2 regions of the Dyadobacter ginsengisoli DSM 21015 genome follow, and region 2 is predicted to be linked to the other one. Evidence: riboswitches for the same ligand, from Rfam matches in the RefSeq annotation. Region 2 holds a riboswitch; the other holds the start of a gene.
What was found. Region 2 has a riboswitch for S-adenosylmethionine ahead of BP71_RS16725 (homoserine O-acetyltransferase family protein). Riboswitches for the same ligand answer to the same signal wherever they lie in the genome.
Positions count from the first base shown of each region.

Region 1 (7,924 bases), on a different contig from region 2:
CCGACACCTGGTGAAAGGTTGATGAAACGCAGTTTCGCCTTTCCCGGCGCGGGCGCTTTCAAATCGTCGTAGAAGAGGATCAGCGAGTCGGTTTTGTTGCTGGCGGTTCTGGCGGCGACCACGGTGTGGTAAAAGGTCGCAATGGGACCATTGGGCCTGCCAGTGGCGCTGAATGTCGCAGAATTACCGAACTGGTACGAAGCTTTGTAACTCGTATGGGTGCCCTCTGTGAAGTTGATCTGTACATTACCAAAAACGGTGGGCACATAATCGGACGCTTTGTTGCTTTGAACAGGCGAAGGGGTAACCTTGTCGGTGAAAGTCCAGAAGTAAAGGTCTGCGTTGACAGGCCTTGCATTCACAAAGCTGATAAATGCGCTCAATGGTGGCCTGTCTGCCGGGTCGATGTCCAGGTAACCGGTGTCTTTGCAGGAATAGAACGTCAGGGCTAACGCGGCGCCGGTCAGAGACTTGAATATTGTGCTTGTTATGGGTCTTTTCATCAGAAAATCAGTGTTTTAAAGTTTAGCGGAGATACGGACGAATGGCTGGATGCCTGCGCTTCCGTTTTGCAAACCTATCACGGAAGGGTTGTTCAGCGCGGATAACTTCGGATCGGAATAATCTCCCAGTTCATTGAAGACATTATTGACACCGACGGTAGCCTGAATGCTTTTTGAGAGGGCATATGCGACAGATACGTCCGACACCCAGATCGGTTTCAGTTTTTGATAGAAATAGTCGGGTTTCGGGAACGTGGCGTTCAATGCAGAGGCATTGGTCACGGAACCAAAGTACACTGCACGGGCCAGATAGGTGAGCCGGTTTTTCTTGAAAATACTTTGCAATGTGACCTTCTGACCAGGGATATTGGAAGTTACACGCGCTTTTTCGCCATCATTGAAGATAATGTAGCGATAAGCCTCCAATCCCCTGGGGGTATTAACCTGTGTCACCTCGTTCCCTACAAAATTGGCACCCAACAGCAGGCTCAACGTGCCGTTCCGGAAAGGTGTGCGGTAGCTGCCTGTGATTTCCAGTCCCTTCGTCCGCGTACTGAACGAGTTGTAAAAGAACTTGGCCTGGGTGGTCCCGGTTTGCATGAAGAGCGTCCTTACTTCCAGCGGGAGGTTGGCGTCGGTCGCCGAGAAGTTACCGGTGTTCCCCACGCGGTTTTTAATATTTACCAGGTATGCGTCAGCTGTCAGCTCAAAGTTTGCAAATGGCTGGGACGTAAAACCGAATGTGTAGCCCTTCGACTTTTCCGGGGTGAGCGATGGAATGCCCAGCGCACGGGTAGCGGCGCTCTGATTAGAGGCCGTTACCTGGTCGATGGCACGTCCCTGCTGGAAACTGGTTGAGGTTTCAGTGTAGTAGTATTGTGCCAGGTCAGGGGCGCGAAAACCGGTGTTGTGCGAACCGCGAATGCCCAGCCAGTCGGTTATGCTGTATTTCGTGGCGATTTTATAAGTAGTCACGTTGCCGAGCAGGGAGAAGTTTTCAAGCCGCAGCGCTCCCGACAGCAGCCAGTGGGAGGTGACGTTTGCTTCGACATCCGCATAGCCTGCCAGAATCGACCGGTTTACATTCACCGCGTTCTCCGGACGGAAGCCCGCGTGGATCTGGGAACCGGGAGAGAGCCCGTTCAGCCCTATACTTCCCTCTTTGACGTTGTAAATAATGCCTGTGGCGGTGGTGTCGAGCCCGTAGATAGTGCGCAGGTCGCCTTTGGAATAAGAAGCTTCTTCCCCGGCGATGATCTGATAGGTTTCCACGCGGTATTGTGCTCCGAAGGCTACATTGACCCCTTTCAACGCTTTGGTAAAATAGCGGCTGATGTCGATGCTTCCCGTGTTCTGGCTGGCATTGTAACTGCCGGCGTCGAATGTAGTGGGGGATTTGAGGCCGAGGCTGGCATTCAGCGAATTGGTGATCACGTTGCCGAAGTCATTTTTGCCGTACACATTGGAAATGTCAATGTCCCAGTCGCGGATCTTTCCCTTGATACCGACCGCAAGCGATTTGTCGGTAATAATGTTCTGCATTTCGGGCAGGAAGCCGTCGGGGTAAAGAAATGCGTTGTTGCGCTCGGTCCATCCCGGTAGCCTATATACGGCCGTGAATTCGGAATTGCGGTGACTGATCCCGCCGAATGCATAAAACTCGGCATTCTGGCGCAGGGGAATGGCAGCATTGAAGAATAACAAGGCGTCTTTGGCCTTATTGGATCCGCCTGCCCGCCGGTCGAAATGATGGCGGTCGATGCCGCGGGAGGTAAGGATCGCCTCGTCGATCTCGCGGGTATAAATCGCGTCGTAATTGCGGGTGTTGGCCCCTCCGCCGTAAACCGGACCGAGGTACAAGCCCGCATCGTCCTTCCCGGGAAGTAATCCTATGGCCTGGGTCGCAAATTCGGCCGTGGTGTTGAGATAGCCTCCTGTTTTTCCCAATGCAAAACCATAATTGGCATTGGTTCGGGTGGTGGTGCCATCGCCACGTCGGCGTGTGCTGGCTGTCGAGCTGAGGGTCAGCTGTTCGGTGCTTTTGCTGAGAACAATATTGATTACCCCGGCAATTGCGTCCGAGCCGTATTGGGCGGCCGCACCATCGCGCAGCATCTCGACGCGTTCAATGGCGGCAGTAGGGAGGGAGTTGAGATCATAACCGGTAGCACCATTGCCCAGGCCGCCCCAGTTGATGTTGGAGCTTTTGTGACGTCTTTTTCCATTGATGAGCACCAGTACCTGGTCCACACCGAGCCCGCGTAACTGGGAAAGGCTTAAAGCTGAGCCCGCGTCGCCGGCGTTGCTTCCGTTGACGGAATGGAAAGAAGGGGATACATATTGGAGAAGTTGGGTAATACTGACTTGCGGAGCGGATTCGAGCAGTGGTTTCAGGTCGATCACATCCACCGGTACGGGAGAGTCGATTTTCGTGCGGTTGGCATTGCGGGAACCTACAACCTGCACTTCACCCAGGGTGTGGGTGCTGGGGGCCAGGCTCACCACGTATTCACTGGCTTCCGTGATCCGGATCTCTTTGGATATAAACCCAATGAAAGAGAAAACCAAGGTTTCACCGCGGACCAGACTCAGGCTGAACCGCCCTGAGCCATCCGTAATGGTGCCCTGACGCGTATTTTTAATGGATACATTCACTCCGGGCAATGCAGTACCGTCTTCGGAAGCGGTAACCACGCCCGTCAGCGCCCGCTGTGCAATAGCGGCGAATGGAAATAAAAGTATAAAAAGTAATAATCTTTTCATAAGTATTGTTTGTACTAAATGATTGATTTGTATTGAATTCGAATCCGGTGCGCCGGTAGGGGCAATGCCGTCAGAATTATCTGTTGCGATTTGCCCGCCCCGGGGACGTTCCGGTACGAATGGAGAGCCTGCAGTCCCATTCGCGACCGGTCCGGCCGGGGTTTACCGGAGCGCACCGGATTGGAATATTATATTTAATCTATCAATTTTATAGATTAAATATTAAAATAAAAATGACTAACTGCGCCAGATGTCTTCCGGACAACATTTCTGGTGATGTTTAGCGGCAATCCGCCTGGCTGAAAATGATTTGCTGGACATGGTTTGTAAATTTATAGTTCCTAAAATAGGCAGGTTAGCACTGATTCCACCCTGGAAAGTTGCTAAGAGTTCGTAGAGCCTGTCTCTCCCTCTTTCTGTATAAATCCACGTTCACTATGCAGGTAGCAATTGTAAGATGTCACAAATGTAAGGCTGGGTTTAGTGGATTATCAAAACTTTTGAAATGCAAATCGGACACGTTGCCACCAAAATGCCATGCCGCATTATATGTACCCTTCGAAGGTTCTAGTGGTACAAAATCCGAGTTTATTCTACCAATCCTACAAAAATACTAGACAATATAATTTCCTGCGCTATATTTGTTCCGCGTTGTTACGACGTCTGATTGAAAACCACCTTTTGATTAGTTAACGGTTCCGGGAAGATCCTGCACAATATTCCGGGCCAAAACAAGGAGTTCTTCCGGGGCGCACCCGGCAAGGCTATACAGTTAACTTATTTTCAAATCTCAAATTTCAAGTTGTATGAAGATCAGCAACCAGATGAAAGCCGTGGCTTTGGCAGGGGCCACGTTGCTCAGCAGCTTTACGCACACCAACGACGGACGGGAAAGCAAATCGCCCAGGCAGGGTATTTGGCGCGGAGAATTCGTGATCAGTGAAACGCACATTCCGTTTAATTTCGAATACAATGCAAAGGATAAGGAGCATCCTGTGCTCACATTGCTCAACGGCACGCGCCGAGACGATTTCAAGGTGACCCGGCTGGGTGCGGATTCGATTTTTGTCAAAATGAATACCTATGATGCGGCATTGGTCGCCCGGGTGGAATCGGATGGCAAGATTACCGGTGAATACCGCAGTCTGGTGCCCGGCTTCCGGGGCAATGCGTTGCCATTCGCGGCGGAATATGGTAAGGATTACCGTTTCGTCGAAAAAGGCAAAGAGCAGCCCACTAAGCATAACCTGAGCGGCAAATGGGACCTCCAGGTATTCAGTAAAGCAAAAATGCCGGATAATGTGGCGCTGCTGAAACAGGAAGGAAATAAATTGACAGGTGTAGTGATGTCGACCGTGGGCGACAGCCGGGAGCTCGAAGGAGTGGTGCAGGGGGACGAATTTGTACTTTCACACTTTTCCGGCCCGAACCCGCGCGTATACAGGGGTAAGATCAACGAGGACGGCTCGATTACCGGGGTGATCAGTTCCGGGATTTACGACAATACGAAATTCGAAGGGGTCAAGAACGATAAGGCCGAACTGCCGGATCCTTACAAGCTGACCCACCTGAAAGAAGGTTACTCCAAACTTGACTTTTCGCTGCCCGACCTGGACGGCAAACTCGTTTCGCTCAGCGATGATAAATACAAAGGGAAAGTGGTGATCGTGGAGATCATCGGCACCTGGTGCCCCAACTGTACCGACCAGACATCGTTCCTCTCGCCCTGGTACCGGCAGAACAAACAGCGCGGCGTTGAAGCCATCGCGATCGGTTTTGAACAAAAGGATGACCTCGCATACGCCAGGTACACGCTCGGTACCCTGAAAAAGAAATATGGAATTGAGTACGACATTCTTTTCGGGGGTATTGCTGACAAGAAAGTGGCTTCCGAAAAGCTTCCCGCGCTCAACCGGATGATGGCTTTTCCGACCACCATTCTCATCGACCGCAAAGGGGAGGTCCGCCAGATCCACACGGGCTACACCGGAGAGATCACCGGCGAATACTTTACGGAATATGTGAAAAAATGGAACAAGGACCTCGACGAGCTCATCGCCGAGCCGGTACCGGCTGGTGTCAGTTCCGCCAGTGCAGCTACAACGAAAAACTCTAAGTAAGTATCTGCGCCCCTGAGCGCCGCGGCCGGGGGGATTTTACGCAGAGGCGTGCTTCCCGTACAGACTATCTCGACGGGTGGCCCGGTACGCTCAGACTGACAGTTTGGGTGCAGCAGAAATACAAAATCGTGAGTTCAACTAACTAGGTACGTGGTGATTTGAGACAACTGCAAGGTGTATCATGCTTTGCAGTTGTTTATTCTTTCTTTCAACCATGCATTGATTATGATTTACAGGATATTATTTTTTTTGCTGCTGGCGTCGGTCGATGTAGCGGCCCAGGACCTGCAAAACCTTTCGAAATGGGCGGTGACGGTGTCGAAGCCGTCGGCCGGGCCAGTGGATGAGGTCGAAGTGGTATTTTCTGCGGCGATAGACAAAAACTGGAAGCTGTATTCATCTGATTTCAAAGGGGATATCGGTCCGCTTCCGACAAAGTTTATTTTTATAAGGGCGGATACTTATCAGCTAGTAGGAGAAGTCCGGCCGATAGGGACATTAAAGGCCGTTGATCCGACCTGGGACAAGGCCTATACGTATTTTGTGGACAAAGCCGAGTTCCGGCAAACCGTGAAAGTCGTGCAAAAAGGCTTCCGGATTTCAGGTACCATCAAAGGGTTGCTGTGCAGCAATGCCGATGGATTATGTGTGCCTTTCAAAGAGCCGTTCGAGGTTCAATGACAATACTTTTAATATTAACTATGCCTGATATTAAGAAATGGCCGGCGACGATTCTTTCCGGGATGTTGCTGGCGACCGTCATGGCTTTTCTGCCGTCTCCTGCACGCCGGGATGTGAACACGAAAGAAGAGCTGGGTGAGAAATTGTTCTCCGATCCCATTCTTTCCCGCGGGCGCCGCATCAGCTGCGCGTCCTGCCATCTGGCGGCATTTGCATTCGCCGACACGGCCGCATTCAGTATCGGGGACAAAGGTACCCGTGTGACGCGCAATAGTCCTGCATTGACGAACCTGTCGGGGCGCAGCGCATTCTTCTGGGACGGTCGTACCACTTCGCTGGAAGAGCAGATCCTGGGACCGCTGTCGGCCCACGACGAAATGGACCTGCCGGTAGTGGACGCTGTTGCCCGCCTCCAAACTGATCCATATTACAGTGCGGCCTTTCAGAAGATCTTCAAAACCGGGGTGAACCAGAAGCATCTTTTGAATGCGATCGCCGCTTTCGAAAGGACACTGGAAACCACTGATACGCCTTACGATCGCTATTTGGACGGCGATGAACATGCCATGTCTGCTTCGGCCGTGCGGGGCCGGATGCTTTTTATCGGCAAGGCTAATTGCGCTACCTGCCATTCAGGCGAAGATTTTACAGCGGATCGTTTCAAAAGTATCGGCCTTTTCAACGGCAGGGAGCTTACCGACAGTGGTCGTTTTAAAATCACTGGAGACAGCGCCCATTTGGGGCAATTCAGAGTGCCGGGGCTGCGCAATGTGGCCGTGACGGCACCTTACATGCATAATGCCATGTTCAAAACGCTGCGGGAAGTCGTGCAGTATTACAATACGCCCGATCTGTTCGTCAGCAACAGCATCAACCGCGACCTGTCGCTGGCTGCTCCGCTCCATTTGTCCGGCACAGAGGTCGATGACATTGTCGCCTTCCTTGAAGCCCTTACCGACGACCGTTTTAAAAGACAATAGCTCTTTTGCAGAATAGCTTCCCGCTCATAGGTAGAATATCGCCATTCTTCCCTTATTTTACTAAACAATTTGCATTTACTAAACAGTGTTTATTATATTTACATCGTAATTACAAAGGCATGGCGATCAAGGAAAGAAAAGAGCGGGAGAAACAGGAAATGAGAAACCTGATTATCGAATCGGCTACTCAGCTGTTTTTAAAGCAAGGTTACGATAAGACGTCTATTCGTAATATTGCCGAGGATATCGAGTATAGTCCCGCTACTATCTATTTGTATTTCAAGGAGAAAGATGAGATTTTCTATGTCATTCATGAAAATGCATTTGCGATTCTGGATCAGGAACTGCGGAAGCATGACGTGGTAGAAGACCCGTTTGAGAGGCTGGCTGCCATCGGCAAAACGTACATCCGGTTTGCAATCGAAAACCCTGACTATTACGATCTGATGTTCATCATGCGCGCGCCGATGGCTCAGATCAAAAGTGAGGAGAAGTGGGAGGCTGGTGATTGCGCTTTTGGTTACCTGCTGGAAACGCTTTCGGCTTGCCTGGAACAGCAGCGGATCAAGCCGGTGGATCTGCATGTGGCCGCCGTTACAACCTGGTCGTTCGTGCATGGGCTGGCGTCACTTTACATCCGCGAAAGGATGTGCATCCTGATGCAGACCGACGATGTGGTGCGACAAATGCTGTTCGCGTCGTTCGATAATTTTTTAGATAATCTGAAAACATAAAAAATTTTGCCATTCACTAAACGGTGTTTATAAAATAAACATTACTTATCATGATTCGATTTTTGAAAACCATGCCCCGGCATTGGCAGTACGTTCTTGTGCCTTTGCTAAGCCTCTTCGCACCCGTGCGAGGGCAGGATGCC
Region 1 covers NZ_JCANTY010000001.1:1,556,143-1,564,066, reverse strand. Annotated here, with positions in the region: gene BP71_RS05960 (DUF4397 domain-containing protein) at 1-503, opposite strand, end outside; gene BP71_RS05955 (TonB-dependent receptor) at 519-3,266, opposite strand; SAM riboswitch class I at 3,596-3,693, opposite strand; gene BP71_RS05950 (peroxiredoxin family protein) at 4,073-5,386, shown strand; gene BP71_RS05945 (protein-disulfide reductase DsbD domain-containing protein) at 5,612-6,067, shown strand; gene BP71_RS05940 (cytochrome-c peroxidase) at 6,088-7,047, shown strand; gene BP71_RS05935 (TetR/AcrR family transcriptional regulator) at 7,167-7,781, shown strand; gene BP71_RS05930 (TolC family protein) at 7,832-7,924, shown strand, end outside.
Region 1: it holds a riboswitch for S-adenosylmethionine, as region 2 does, so the genes downstream of both, BP71_RS05955 (TonB-dependent receptor) here and BP71_RS16725 (homoserine O-acetyltransferase family protein) in region 2, are expected to answer to the same signal.

Region 2 (7,924 bases):
CCCTTTTCGGTTTCCTGAATACAACGCTGTACCTGGGTTTATATGTGTGTGCCATGAAATACACAGCTGCTGGAATCGGTAGCCTGGCGGTGTCCACCAATCCCCTGGTGATCGTTCTGCTATCGTCGTGGTGGCTCCAAAGAAAGCCGAAAGGCGAGGAATGGATGGGTATTGTGTTGGGAATGGGTGGGGTGGCCGTAGCTACCTATCCTTTGCTGGCCGATAGCTACACAACCGTAGGAGGTATCTCCTTGCTTCTGGTCAGCATGGTGGCAGTATCGGCAGCCAGCGTGTATTACGCGACTGTAGAATGGGAGCTGCCCAATTTGCTGATCAATGGCTGGCAGGTGCTTCTGGGTGGAATCTTCCTCATGCCCGCGACCTGGCTATTAAGCGATTTGACGACCACATCCTGGGATCAGACTTTCTGGGGATCGGTATTGTGGCTCAGTCTGGCTGTTTCCATTGTCGGCCTGATCTGCTGGTTCTATCTGCTTCGGATCGACACGGTGAAGGCATCGATGTGGCTTTTCCTCTGTCCGCTTTTTGGCTTCTTTTTTGCCTGGTGGCTTATGGGCGAGCCGATTACGGTTTATACCATTGCCGGTACGGTCCTAGTGATAGCCGGGCTGTACGCGGGGCAACGATCCAAATTAGCGGGGAAACCAGCACCTGGTAAGATCTAGTCCACAAGAATTTCGCCTTTCAGATAGAGCCTGGCCTGGCCTCCGATAGACACGCGCTCTCCTTCCAGTTCGCATTTGAGAAAGCCACCCCGTTTGGAAAGTTGTTTGGCAGTCAAATGCGTTTTAGAAAGTTTTTCGGCCCAATAAGGGATCAGCGTGGTGTGGGCTGAACCGGTGACGGGGTCTTCATCGACACCCGATTGCGGCGCAAAAAAACGGGACACAAAATCCACATCGTCGCCGGTCGCTGTTACAATAACCCCTCTGGCTGGTATTGTGGACAGGATGATGATGTCAAGATCAAGGTTTTTAATCACATCCTCCGATTCCAGCACGACCAGATAATCTGTTTTGCCTTTATATACTTCCAGTAACGTGGTGTTTTTGAGACTTTCAACCAATCCTGGCGGCGGTACGGCAATATGATACTGATCAACCGGAAAATTCAGTGTGAGCCAGTCTTCCTTGCAATTCACAGTAAGAATGCCGCTTCTCGATTCGAAGGTGATCGACTGGCCTTCATAGTTCTGTATATTGAAGATCACATATGCGGCGGCCAGGGTCGCATGTCCGCACAGATCAACTTCCACAGTGGGAGTAAACCACCGTATGTGAAAGCCAGATTCGGTCGGGACGTAAAATGCGGTTTCGGCAAGGTTGTTCTCGGCAGCGATGGCATGCATCGTCTCCTCAGGAAGCCATTGTTCCAAGGGAACTACGGCAGCCGGGTTTCCACCAAACAGCTTGTCTGTAAAAGCATCGATTTGATATATGGGGAGTTTCATGAAGTCAATGGGCTTGGTAACGGCAATGTATTAAAAATATCTGCTATGCGGAGAAGATTCCTTTGGAAATTTTTAATATAATTTATTGGAAATAGATAAAAAGTCAAATAGGTATACCTGCAAATTTACTACCGTTTCCGGTTTTTCATGCGAAGATACACACCGTTTGTCCAGCCGAATCCTTCCTGTATCTCATATTCGCCACCGCCGGCGATCAGGTTTGTATCCGACACATTATATTTTTCCAGCATTTTACCGGAATGCCTGAACTCCTTGTCGATGAGCCCCAGCCATTCGTCGCTTAGCTCGTTGGCGGTCCGGTGAAAATTGTAGTTACGTAGGCCCTTATAAACAATCCACTGCAATGGTGCCCAGCCATTAGGCGCATCCCATTGCTGACCGGTACGGATCATTGTTGTCAGCAAACCGCCCGATTTTAAAAAATTAAGTCGAATGTATGCCCGTACATAATGGGATTGGGACTTCGGAGCCAGCTTAAAAAACAGAGGAAAGGCTCCCGCAATGGTAATGGATTTGGTGAAATCTCTCCTTTTGAAATCATAATCCATATAATAATGCCTTGATTCATCCCAGAAATAAGTCTGGATCGCCAGACAGCGCTTCCTTGCCTTTTCCTCGTACAGCAAATGCAGTCTTCTATTGTCACAAAGCAGGTAGGCTTCGGCAAGAGCTTTTTCCAGATGGTATAGCAGGCAGTTCAGGTCGATGGGCAGGATATCTGTGGTGTGGATCGACGCAAAATCAGCGCCATTTGCGAACCACCGGCTGCTGAAATCCCAACCCGATTCCGCAGCAGCCCGGATATTACGGAACAGTTCATCCGGCTGCGTACCGTATTTTTCGGCGGCGTCGCGTGCCAGCTCGATGTCCTCACTGAACGACTCCGGTCGGGCTGTGGCTTTATCATCCCAATAGCGGTTCAGCACTACCCCGCCGGGCAAATGTACCAGACGGCGGTAAGCTGTAAACGGTTCGGCAGGTTGATGTCCTTCGTCCATCCAGTAGTCGTATTCCCGCTGCATTTGCGGGAGGTATTTTTTTAAAACTTTCTTTCCCTCCATCTCACTGTATAGTCTTACCATCAGGGAGAAGAAGGGTGGTTGTGAGCGGCTTAGATAGTAGGTCCGGTTCGCTGTCGGGATAAAGCCCAGGGTGTCGATGAGGTAGGCAAAATTGTTGAGCATGTTTTCAATCAGCTCCACTCTTCCCGATTCTTTCAGACCCAGCATGGTGAAGTAGCTGTCCCAGTAATAAATCTCCCGAAATCGCCCTCCCGGAACCACGTAAGGGAATGGCAACGGGATGAGCGAGCCGCCCCGCTCCTGGTTTTCCGGTTGGCGTGTCAGCACCGACCACAGGTTACGGATATGGTCGGATGTGGGCGCATTTTTGTCTGAATGAAATTCTGATGCGATATGACCGGGCATCCGGAAATATCGCCGGACGAAAGTTTCCATATCAAAAGCTTCATCCTGTTTCTCCTGATGGTATCTTTCGATGATCAGCACCGGGTCTTCCAGGGGAATAGCGTCCGCAAACGTTTTGGAATCCGAAAAAATGTGGCTGCATTGTACATCACGGAATAAAGATCCGTACAACTCCTCGGGAGAGATGTGAGACTGGCCGTAAGTAAATGAAGGTGCTACAAAACCGTACAAAACAAACTGACTTTAAAGGGTTAGCTGATTGAAATGCTGACCTATTTGACTTCCGTAAATTTCAGCTTTGGTAATTTCATCGCGTTTTCGATGATCCGGATCTGGATTCCCAGAATGCCGGCTTCCGCGTTGATATCGATCTTTTCAGCGTCGTCGGTTGGTTTGTGATAGTCGTCATGCCCGCCGGTATGGAAAAATAATACCGGTATCTGTTTGGCGTAAAACGAACCGTGGTCAGATCCGCCGCTTCCCGCATTGTCGGTGAAAAAGCGGGTTTCGCTTTTTACATCTTTAAAAACGGCCGGCCACTCGGCACTGGTTCCGAAACCACCGATGCCCACGCCGCGGGACGGGTCATATCTGCCTATCATATCCATATTCGACATGAAATTGATCTTATCCAAAGCCAGCGTCGGGTTGTTGACAAAGTACCTGGATCCTACCAGGCCGAGTTCTTCTGCCCCAAACGCTATAAAAAGGAAATTATAAGGCTCCTTGATGTTGTTTCCCGAAAAATACCGCGCCAGTTCGAGCAGTCCGGCTACGCCCGAGGCGTTGTCATCAGCGCCGTTGTGGATCTGTCCTTCGGGTTTGTCAGCTTTGGAGCTGCCCTGTCTTCCCATGCCAAGGTGGTCGAAATGAGCACCGATGACGATGGTATACTGCGCGCCGTTATCGAGAAACCCGATTACATTTCGGGCTTCGCGAATGCTGTCGGGAACTGTTATTCTTCTGATTTTAGCGGTAAATGGCTGAAAGAAGCCATTCGTACCTTTGGGTAAAAGATGGTACTTTTTGAATTGTTTCACCACATATCTGGCTGCTTTTTCATTTTCCTTGCTGCCGGTGCCACGGCCCTTCATTTTGTCTGAGGCAAGGAACGAGATGTGTTTGTGTATCTGGTCCGGGGAAGGGGCAAGTGATTGTCCTGAGGCGTAAACTGCGGCAAAAGTGAGCAGCAGACTGTGAAAAAAGATTCTCATTATTTCTGATCAATGTTGGTCGGCAAAGATAAGCGGAGGTGTTCCGACAGGACCATGCGTGGGACAGAATTTTTGCAATTATTTGTATTTTCAGGCATCCGGGCTTAATATTGCAGCATCAATCAATTGCTTCCCTGAACAGCGGTTGATTTATAAAGAAGAGGCGAGAGAATGGGCTCTATGAACCTCTGGCAACCTACTACCGCGACGGAGAAAGGTGCTAATTCCCACCTAAGTTATTAGGAGATATAAACTCAATTCGTGTGATCTTACAGTTAGAAATTTCCGTAAGCCGATTGGCTTTAGTCTCGCAGCTACAACCGAAAATGTATGTTTCGGCTGTTCAGTCGCCTGTTTTTTTATTTTGAAAAAAGCCGGCGGATTTCATTATGTATTGAATTTAAACGTGTGCTGGGGCACTTATGCAAGCGGAACAGAAAAACTTTAAATATCCCTATCCTTATGCGCTGGAAATGGGGGGAGAATTGCCGGGGTTTGAACTCGCATACACTACCTATGGGGAGCGAAATGTCAATGACAGCAATATCGTCTGGATTTGCCATGCCCTGACAGGCAGCTCCAACGCCGCTGAATGGTGGGACGGATTGGTAGGAGAGGATAAATATTTTGACCCGGCCAAATACTTTATCATTTGCGTCAATGTCCTTGGTTCAGCTTACGGTTCTACGGGGCCGTTGTCGGTCAATCCCCGGACTAATCTGCCTTATTACAGGAATTTTCCGACGATCACCGTCCGGGATGTAGTAGGAGCTATGGAACTGTTGCGTCAGGAGTTGGCAATCAATAAAATCCGCATTTGCATTGGCGGCTCACTGGGTGGGCAGCAGGCACTGGAATGGGCGGTGGAAAGACCGGATCTGTGCGAGGAGCTTATTCTGATCGCTTCTAATGCATTACACTCGCCATGGGGTATCGCATTTAACGAGTCACAGCGGATGGCCATCGAAGCGGACCCAACCTACGGGGACGAAACAGAAGAAGCCGGCAGCATGGGTATGCGGGCAGCGCGTTCAATCGCATTGCTTTCCTACCGCAATTACGATACTTATAATTTTACTCAGGCCCGCGATAACCCCGACCAGATCGATGACTTCCGGGCGTCGTCCTATCAGCAGTATCAGGGCGATAAATTTGTGAAGCGTTTCAATGCCTTTTCGTACTGGGTCTTATCCAAAATTATGGATTCGCATAATGTAGGACGGAACCGGGGCGGTATCGTGCATGCGCTGGGGCTGGTGAAGGCAAAAACCCTTGTGCTGGGGATCAAATCCGATCTGCTCTTCCCTTTGTCGGAGCAGCAGTTTCTCGCCCGGCACATTCCCGATGCAGTTTTCCAGGAAATAGACTCCCTATACGGTCACGACGGGTTTCTGATCGAATATAAACAACTAACGCAGGTGATCAGGGCCTGGCAGGAGACCAACGGGCAACTGCAAATGGCCCGGATCTGATACAAAAAATCCCTGTCTTTACCGGACAGGGATTTTTTGTATCAGCCCTTGGTCAATTATTTGGAAAGGCTCAGCAATAATTCCGGCTCGTTGGTGGTAATGTAGTCGACATCCTTTTCGAGGAAGTATTTCAAAGAGGCCTCGTCATTGACCGTCCATACATTGGTCGTCAGTTTCTTTTGACGCATGGCAGGAATGTAATCCTCTTTTCTTTTCAGTACGCTGAAATGGTAATCGATGCCATCCAGGCCAGCTGCCTGGATTTCGTCAGGCGTTTTGTCGCCATTCAGGTATTCCACATGCGCTTTAGGGGCCAGCTGCTTTACTTTCAGGCATACATCGAAATCGAAGGCAATGTAATCTGTGATCTTTTCGACCTTCATTTTCTTAACGAGCTCTACACATTTGGCAGCCAGTGCCAGTGAGCGCTCTTTACCCATCGACGATGTTTTGATTTCCAGGATCAGGCGGGTTTTTTTCTGTTTCGAGCCTGCTTTCAGGTATGCTTCAAGAGTAGGAAGGGCTTCGCCATTGGCAAGTTTGATTTGCGAAAGCTCCTGCGCATTGGTTTTTTCAATATGGGTCCCCTGGATGGAGTGGTCGTGCAATACAAACAAAACGGAATCGGCAGACATATGCACGTCGAACTCGCTGCCGTAGCATCCCAGCTTGATCGCATGTTCCAGCGCACCGATCGAGTTTTCGGTAGCACCGGTATTTTTCCAGGCTCCTCGGTGTGCAATTACCTTATTTTTATTTTGCGATATTCCATCCATGGAAATGAGGCTTAGCAGCCCTACGGCAATCGTTAAAAATACTTTTTTCATTTTATTCAATTTAAACTTCCTTAAAAAGACACTTTTTGGCCCATTATACCCTCTGGCGGCTCAAACAGAGGCGAAATTACGGTAAGTTCGGGCGGTTTGTGTTAGGCCAGTATTAAGTTAGTGCAAAGAATCCAGATGGGGTGTAATTGTCAATATCACCATTTTGGATGTAGGCGTATTGCTTTTCTCCGCAACGCTCGTAATGGGTACCAGTACATTGGTCTCGGGAAAATAAGTGGCTGTACATTGTTCGGGAATGGGGTATTCCACCACCACAAACTTGCGCGCAATACGTTCGATGTTGTCGTGGACATTGTGCAGATCCACCAGATCGCCATTTTTTAGGTTGTGTTTCCGGATATCGCCTCCATTCATGAGAATCACCCGCCGTTCATTGTAGATACCCCGATAGCGGTCGTTCAGGCCATACACGGTGGTATTGAACTGGTCGTGGCTGCGAATAGTCATCATCATCAGCTCATCGTCGCGGAGCTTCGGGGACTGTGGGGCCGCCACATGAAAGTGCGCCTTCCCGGAAGCCGTATCGAATGTTCCTGCGCGGTTGCAGTTAGGCAGATAAAAGCCGCCCGGCTGCCTGACACGCTCATTGTAGGCATCGAAGCCGGGAATAGTCCTTTCGATATCGGACCGGATATTGTCATAATTGTCTTCATACCGATCCCAGTTAACCCAGCTTCTTGTTCCTAATGTCGCTTTTGCCAGTCGGCAGACAATGTCCGGCTCGCTGAGCAACTGGTCCGATATGGGTGTGAGCACGCCTCTGGAGAGCTGTACCACACCCATCGAGTTTTCGCATGACACAAAACGATTTTCTCCGTCGTGCATGTCTTTGTCGCTCCTGCCCAGGCAGGGGAGTATGAGCGCTTCTTCGCCGTGTACGAGGTGGCTTCTGTTTAGCTTGGTCGAGACATGGACTGTCAGTCGGCATTTTTGCAGCGCTTCTGCGGTAAACCGCGTATCGGGTGTGGCGGAAAGAAAATTCCCGCCCATTGCAAAAAATACCTTTCCACGTCCGTCATGCATGGCTTTAATGCATTCCACGACATCGAAGCCGTGAGTGGCAGGAGGTGTGAAGCCGAAGTTTTTCTCGATCGTGTCGAGCAATTTCCTGGGAGGCCTTTCGAATATGCCCATCGTGCGGTCACCCTGAACATTGCTGTGTCCCCTGACAGGGCAGGTCCCGGCCCCCGGTTTGCCGATACTACCTTTGAGTAACAGCAGATTCACGAGTTCCTTGATCGTATCCACGGCATTTTTGTGCTGGGTGAGGCCCATTGCCCAACAGGCGATGATCTTACCCTTACCTGCGATGACGCGTGCCGCTTCCAGCACCTGCGGGAATGGAATGCCTGCTTGTAGGGCCAGTTGTTCTGCATCGTATCGTCTGAGGTCGCCGACCAGCTCTGCAAAGCCCTGGGTATGTGCCTCGATGAACGGATGATCGAACACCGTACCGGGGTTTTGATCCTCT
Region 2 covers NZ_JCANTY010000004.1:379,612-387,535, reverse strand. Annotated here, with positions in the region: gene BP71_RS16745 (DMT family transporter) at 1-686, shown strand, start outside; gene BP71_RS16740 (PhzF family phenazine biosynthesis protein) at 683-1,471, opposite strand; gene treA (alpha,alpha-trehalase TreA) at 1,600-3,150, opposite strand; gene BP71_RS16730 (M20/M25/M40 family metallo-hydrolase) at 3,192-4,133, opposite strand; SAM riboswitch class I at 4,281-4,388, shown strand; gene BP71_RS16725 (homoserine O-acetyltransferase family protein) at 4,556-5,605, shown strand; gene BP71_RS16720 (glycerophosphodiester phosphodiesterase) at 5,662-6,432, opposite strand; gene BP71_RS16715 (FdhF/YdeP family oxidoreductase) at 6,550-7,924, opposite strand, start outside.